DNA from 2 places in the Streptomyces sp. RK62 genome. Region 2 is predicted to be linked to the other one. Evidence: riboswitches for the same ligand, from Rfam matches in the RefSeq annotation. Region 2 holds a riboswitch; the other holds the start of a gene.
What was found. Region 2 has a riboswitch for S-adenosylmethionine ahead of KBY32_RS25135 (aminotransferase class V-fold PLP-dependent enzyme). Riboswitches for the same ligand answer to the same signal wherever they lie in the genome.
Positions count from the first base shown of each region.

Region 1: another riboswitch for S-adenosylmethionine. It lies ahead of thrC (threonine synthase); the one in region 2 lies ahead of KBY32_RS25135 (aminotransferase class V-fold PLP-dependent enzyme).

Region 1 covers NZ_JAGPYD010000010.1:213,531-216,930, reverse strand. Annotated here, with positions in the region: gene KBY32_RS20885 (trehalose-6-phosphate synthase) at 1-95, opposite strand, end outside; gene KBY32_RS20880 (glucosyl-3-phosphoglycerate synthase) at 190-1,134, opposite strand; SAM riboswitch class I at 1,302-1,471, shown strand; gene thrC (threonine synthase) at 1,490-2,773, shown strand; gene KBY32_RS20870 (MoaD/ThiS family protein) at 2,770-3,045, shown strand.
Region 2 covers NZ_JAGPYD010000013.1:133,008-136,407, reverse strand. Annotated here, with positions in the region: gene KBY32_RS25145 (rhomboid family intramembrane serine protease) at 1-532, shown strand, start outside; gene KBY32_RS25140 (Lrp/AsnC family transcriptional regulator) at 529-810, shown strand; gene KBY32_RS25135 (aminotransferase class V-fold PLP-dependent enzyme) at 857-2,224, opposite strand; SAM riboswitch class IV at 2,351-2,467, opposite strand; gene trpD (anthranilate phosphoribosyltransferase) at 2,540-3,400, opposite strand, start outside.

The DNA.
Region 1 (3,400 bases), on a different contig from region 2:
TTGCTGTGCAGCGAACCGTCGTCGCGCACCTCGTAGGAGACCGGGCCGCGGTTCGAGGCGACCAGTACCTTGGCAGCAGTCTGCGGGGAAGCCATACGCCTCAACCTAGCCCGGCCCGGAAACGCTCAAACGTGCGGTTCGGCTCAGTGGGGGCTCACGTACGCGCTGTATACGGCCGGTGCCCGGCGTTCACGCGACCCTGCGCGTCGCGTACTCCGCGATCTCCACCATCGGCGGCCGCTCCTCGGTGTCCACCGAGTACGTCCGTGGCTCGAAACCGTCGGCGCCGCGCTCGAACTGGGTCAGCGCCGGACGCACCAGATGCCCGCGCGCCAGCCGCAGCTGGGCGGTGCGGTAGATCGCCGCGGACATCCGGCCCAGCGCCTGCCCGTCCTGGTGCCGGTGCTTGCGCACCCCCACGTCCACCTGCGCGAGGGCGTCCAGGCCCACCAGATGCAGGGCGTCCACCAGCATGCCCAGCTCGACGCCGTACCCGACCGGGAAGGGCAGCTGCTCCAGGAGGCTGCGCCGGGCCGCGTACTCGCCGCCGAGGGGCTGTACGAATCCGGCCAGCTGCGGCCAGTGCATGTTCAGCAGGGGGCGGGCCATCAGCTCGGTGACCCGGCCGCCCTGCCCGGACGCGCCGCCGAGCGGGCGGTCGTACATCGCCTTGACCAGGTCGATTCCGGGGTCGGTGAGCAGCGGCCCGACGATGCCGAGGACGAAGTCCGAGGAGAACTCGCGCAGGTCGGCATCGACGAAGCAGACGATGTCCCCGCCCGTGACCAGCAGCGACCGCCACAGCACCTCGCCCTTGCCGGGCACGGCCGGGACGCGGGGCAGGATGTCGTCGCGGTGCACGACCCGCGCGCCGGCCGCCGCGGCGACCTCGGCGGTGCGGTCGGTGGACCCGGAGTCGACGACGACGATCTCGTCGACCAGCGGCACCTGGTGCACCAGGTCGTGGGCGATGATCGCGACGATGTCGCCGACCGTCTCCTCCTCGTTGAGCGCGGGCAGGACGACCGACACCGACTGGCCGCTGCGCTGTTTGGCGGCCAGGACATGGTGCAGCGGGCGGTCGGCCAGGGACCAGGAGCGGCTGATCAGCCAGCGCTCGACTTCTTCCAGCACGGTCGGCGGCTCCTCACTGTCGAAACTGTCGAACGACGTCGGTGATCCATCTCGCGGTTCGGACGGCTCTCTCAACTGTCCTGGCCTTCGGTTACAGTCTTGAACAACGCGAGTGACCATCGCATGTCAGGGTCGCCCGGGTTCACAACCGCAGTACAACCGCATACCGCTCATCCAGAGGGGCAGAGGGACACGGCCCGATGAAGCCCCGGCAACCCTCCAGTCGGTTCTCGTAGATCAGCGTCGATCGTCACCGTTGATCGTCCTCGCGAGGCTCCCGGCTAGGGAAGGTGCCAAATCCGTCTCACGGCGAGATGCGTCGTGAGGAAGATGAGGAGAAAGGGCCTCGCCTCACATGGCTGTGCAGACTGTTGCAAGCAGCACCGACTCCACCGTAGACCTCGGCCCCGCAGCGGCGCTCTCCTGTCGCGAGTGCGGCCACCGGGTCCCGCTCGGCCCGGTCTTCGCCTGCGAGGAGTGTTTCGGCCCGCTCGAGATCGCGTACGACTTCTCCGGCTACGACACCGAGAAGCTCCGTCAGCGCATCGAGGCGGGCCCCGCGAACATCTGGCGCTACGCGCCCCTGCTGCCCGTCCCGGCCGACGTGGCGGACAAGCCGAACATCAACCCCGGCTGGACCAAGCTCGTCAAGGCCGACAACCTCGCCCGCGAACTGGGCGTCACCGGCGGCCTGTACGTCAAGGACGACTCCGGCAACCCGACGCACAGCTTCAAGGACCGCGTCGTCGCGCAGGCCCTGGAGGCCGCGCGCGCCTTCGGCTTCACCACCCTGTCCTGCTCCTCGACGGGCAACCTGGCCGGCGCGGTGGGCGCCGCCGCGGCCCGCGCCGGCCTCCGCTCGTGCGTGTTCATCCCGCACGACCTGGAGCAGGGCAAGGTCGTCATGGCCGCGATCTACGGCGGCGAGCTCGTCGGCATCGAGGGCAACTACGACGACGTGAACCGTTTCTGCTCCGAGCTGATCGGCGACCCGGCCGGTGAGGGCTGGGGCTTCGTGAACGTCAATCTGCGGCCGTACTACGCCGAGGGCTCCAAGACCCTCGCGTACGAGATCTGCGAGCAGCTCGGCTGGCGGCTGCCGGACCAGCTGGTCGTCCCGATCGCCTCCGGCTCCCAGCTCACCAAGATCGACAAGGGTCTGCAGGAGCTGATCAAGCTCGGGCTCGTCGAGGACAAGCCGTACAAGATCTTCGGTGCCCAGGCCGAGGGCTGCTCGCCGGTGTCCACCGCCTTCAAGGCGGGCCACGACGTGGTCCGCCCGCAGAAGCCGGACACCATCGCCAAGTCGCTCGCCATCGGCAACCCGGCCGACGGCCCCTACGTCCTGGACATCGCGCGCCGCACGGGCGGTGCGGTGGAGGACGTGACGGACGCCGAGATCGTGCAGGCGATCAAGCTGCTCGCGCGCACCGAGGGCGTCTTCGCCGAGACCGCGGGCGGCGTCACGGTGGGCGTCACGAAGAAGCTCATCGAGAGCGGGGTCCTCGACCCCACCAGGACCACGGTCGTCCTGAACACCGGTGACGGCCTGAAGACGCTGGACGCGGTGGCGGGTACGGGCCTCACCGCGACGATTCGTCCCAACCTTGACTCCTTCCGAGAGGCTGGCCTCGCATGAGCGTGACCGTTCGCATCCCGACCATCCTGCGCACCTACACCGGCGGTCAGGCCGAGGTCGCCGCCGAGGGCGCGACCCTGGCCGAGGTCATCTCCGACCTGGAGAAGAACCACACGGGGATCGCCGCCCGGGTGCTGGACGACCAGGGCAAGCTCCGCCGCTTCGTGAACGTGTACGTGAACGACGACGACGTGCGTTTCGAGCAGGGTCTGGAGACCGCCACTCCGGACGGCGCCGGCGTCTCCATCATTCCGGCCGTCGCCGGCGGCTGACCGGATGACCGAACATTACCTTCGGTAACCGCGCTCACCGAGCGTTCATCGAATTGCCTCCTCCGTGAGAGAAACGGAGGAGGCAATTCTGTGTGATTGAGCGGGGTACAGTTGGGGAACGCACCGCCGGTTCATGGACCGGCCGCCTTTGATGGGTGCCGCCGACCCGACAAGAAGTAGCCAAAGTACGCGGCCTTTTTGCGGCCTATGCCCCGTTTGTCCGGCCCGACTTGACGCGAAGTCAGCGGAATTGTCCCCACATTCCCGACCGGTCGTGCCCGGATTTCTCGTCCGATTGACCTGTTGCAGACGGCAGTTGGGCAGATACATTCAGCCGCGGTCGACGCGTTCCGGC
Region 2 (3,400 bases):
CTTCGCGGGCTCCCCACGGGCGGCGCTGACCCCGTTCACGGCCCTCTTCGTGCACGGCAGCTGGGTCCACCTGCTGGGCAACATGCTCTTCCTCTACGTCTTCGGCGCGATGACGGAGGAGCGGATGGGCCGGACCCGGTTCACGCTGTTCTGCCTGGGCTGCGGGTATCTGGCCCTGCTGGGCTACGCCGCCGCGAACGACGACTCGGGCCGGCCCCTGGTCGGCGCGTCCGGGGCGATCTCGGCGGTCCTCGGCGCGTTCCTGTTCCTGTTCCCCACGGCCCGGGTGACCAGCCTGCTGCCGTTCCTGCTCTTCCTGCCGCTGCGCTTCCCCGCCTGGGTGGTGCTCCCCTTCTGGGTGGCCGTCCAGTGGGTCGCGGCACGGCAGGCCGGACCGGGCCCGGGGGTGGCGTACCTGGCCCACCTGGTGGGCTTCGGCCTGGGCTTCGGCTACGCGTGGGCGTGCTTCGGGCGGCGCACTAGAGTGAAACCCACCCGAGCTCCGGCCCCTGAGGGAGAGAACCAGCCGTGATCACCGCGATCGTCCTCATCAAGACCAGCGTGGACCGGATCCCCGAGATCGCCGAGCGGATCGCCTCGCTGGACAGCGTCAGCGAGGTCTTCTCGGTCACCGGGACCTACGACCTGATCGCCATGGTGCGGGTGAAGCGGCACGAGGACCTGGCCGAGGTCATCCCGGGCCGGATCAGCAAGATCCCCGGCGTCGAGGGCACCGACACGCACGTCGCCTTCCGCACGTACTCGCAGCACGACCTGGAGGCCGCGTTCGCCATCGGCCTGGACAGCTGAGCCGGGGTGTCCCGGCGGCGTCCGCGCGCCGCCGGGCACGGCCCGCTCAGGCCGAGGTGTCGGGCACGCAACGGCCGTTCTCGGTGCGGTAGTTCCACCGGGCGCCGTCCGTCACCAGCTCCTTCACGGCCGTCACGAACCGCTCGACGTGCTCGTCCGGCGTCCCGGCGCCGAAGCTGACCCGGATCGCGTTGAGGGACTTCTCGCCGGGCGCCGCCTCCGGGGCGCCGCACTCCCCCTGCGTCTGCGGGTCGCTGCCCAGCAGGGTCCGCACCAGCGGATGGGCGCAGAACAGCCCGTCGCGGACGCCGATGCCGTACTCGGCGGACAGGGCGGCGGCGAAGTGGGAGCTGTTCCAGCCCTCGACGACGAAGGAGATGACGCCCACGCGCGGGGCGTCGTCCCCGAAGAGGGACAGCACCCGGACCTCGGGCACGTCGGCGAGGCCGGTGCGCACCTTCTCGATCAGGTGCCGCTCCCGGGCGACCAGGCTGTCGAACCCGGCCTCGGTGAGCGCCTTGCAGGCGGAGGCGACGGCGTAGGCGCCGATGACGTTCGGGGAGCCGGCCTCGTGGCGGGCGGCGCTGTCGTGCCACTCGACGTCCACTCCCCCGTCCTCGCGCCGGGTCACCGACCGGCTGGCGCCGCCGCCCGCCAGGTACGGCTCGGCCGCCCGCAGCCAGTCCGCGCGGCCCGCGAGGACACCGGTGCCGAACGGGGCGTACAGCTTGTGCCCGGAGAAGGCGACCCAGTCGACGTCCAGGTCGCGCACGCTCACCGGGTGGTGCGGGGCGAGCTGCGCCGCGTCGAGCACGATCCGGGCGCCGTGCGCGTGCGCGGCCGCCGCCAGCTCCCGTACGGGCCACAGCTCGCCGGTGACGTTGGAGGCGCCGGTGACACAGACCAGGGCCGGGCCGTAGGGGTCGCGGTCCGCCAGGGCGTGCTCCAGGGTGCGTACGGCCTCGCCGGGGGTGCGGGGCGCGTCGAGGTAGGTGACGCGGGCGTCCCGCCAGGGCAGCAGGGAGGCGTGGTGCTCGGTCTCGAAGACGAAGACCTCGCAGCCGGCCGGGAGCGCCCCGGCGAGCAGGTTGAGCGAGTCGGTGGTGGAGCGTGTGAAGACGACCTGGTCGTCCTCGCGGCAGCCGAGGAACTCGGCCACGGTGCGGCGGGCGTTCTCGAACAGGTCGGTGGAGAGCTGCGAGAGGTACCCGGCGCCCCGGTGGACGCTGCCGTAGTACGGCGCGTAGGCGGCCACGTCGTCCCAGACGCGCTGGAGGGCGGGGGCGCTCGCGGCGTAGTCGAGGGCCGCGTAGGCGACCTCGCCGCCGGTGACGAGCGGGACGGTGACATCGGCACCCAGAACGGGCAGCGGGGCACAAATGTCCTGGACGGAGGCAGCGGTGGAGACGGACATGGCGGAACTCCCGTGAGAGGAAGGGGGAAGTGAAGAAGGGTGTGCGGAGGCGGGGCTCGGCGGCCCTATCGCATTCGCTTGCTCACGGAAGACTCCTCGACGACCAGGATCCCTGGAATCGTGAGGGATCCGCGCTTGCCGCAGACCTCGCTGCCTGCGGCCTGGTCTTCACCCGGGGCACCCCGCCACGGACGGAGGGTTGCCGGACAGTCGGCCGGGGCCTCATGACTGTCACTCATGACCTGGTACGGAAACGTACCGAGATGATCGTCGTCCCGCAACCCATGTCCGGATCGCGGGACGACGAGGTGTCTGTCAGGCGTTGCTGGCGGCCACCCACCGCTCCAGCGTCCGCTTGGCCGCGCCCGAGTCGATGGACTCGGCGGCCTTCGCCATGCCGAGCCGGATCTGCTCGGCGAGCGGGGCGTCCGTGGGCTCCAACGCGACCAGCGCGGCGGCCGAGTTGAGCAGGACGGCGTCCCGCACCGGGCCCGTCTCGCCGTCCAGCAGCCGCCGGGCGACCTCCGCGTTGTAGGAGGCGTCGGCGCCGCGCAGGGCCTCCACCGGCACCAGTTCGAGGCCGACGTCCCGCGGGTCGAAGCCCTCCTCGCGGACCGTGCCGTCACGGACGACCCACACCCGGGAGGTGGCCGTCGTCGTCAGCTCGTCGAGGCCGTCGTCGCCCCGGAACACCAGCGCCGACGAGCCCCGCTCGGCGAGGACGCCGGCCATCAGCCCGGCCATCCGTGTGTCGAAGCAGCCGATGGCCGAGGCGCTGACCCGGGCCGGGTTGGTGAGCGGGCCGAGCAGGTTGAACGAGGTCGGGATGCCGAGGTCCCGGCGCACCCCGCCGACGAATCGCATCGAGGGGTGGAACTTGGCGGCGAAGCAGAACGTGATCCCGGCCTCGTCCACGACCCGCGCCACCCCTTCGGGGGACAGGTCCAGGTTGATCCCGAGCTTCTCCAGCACGTCGGAGGAGCCGCTCGCCGAGGAGGAGGCGCGGTTGCCGTGCTTGACGACCTTGGCGCCGGTCCCGGCGATCACGACGGCCGACATGGTGGAGATGTTGACCGTCTTGGCCCGGTCGCCGCCGGTGCCGACGATGTCCACGGCGGGCCCCGGGATGTGCAGGGGCTGGGCGTGGGCGTACATCGCCTCGACCAGGCCGTTGAT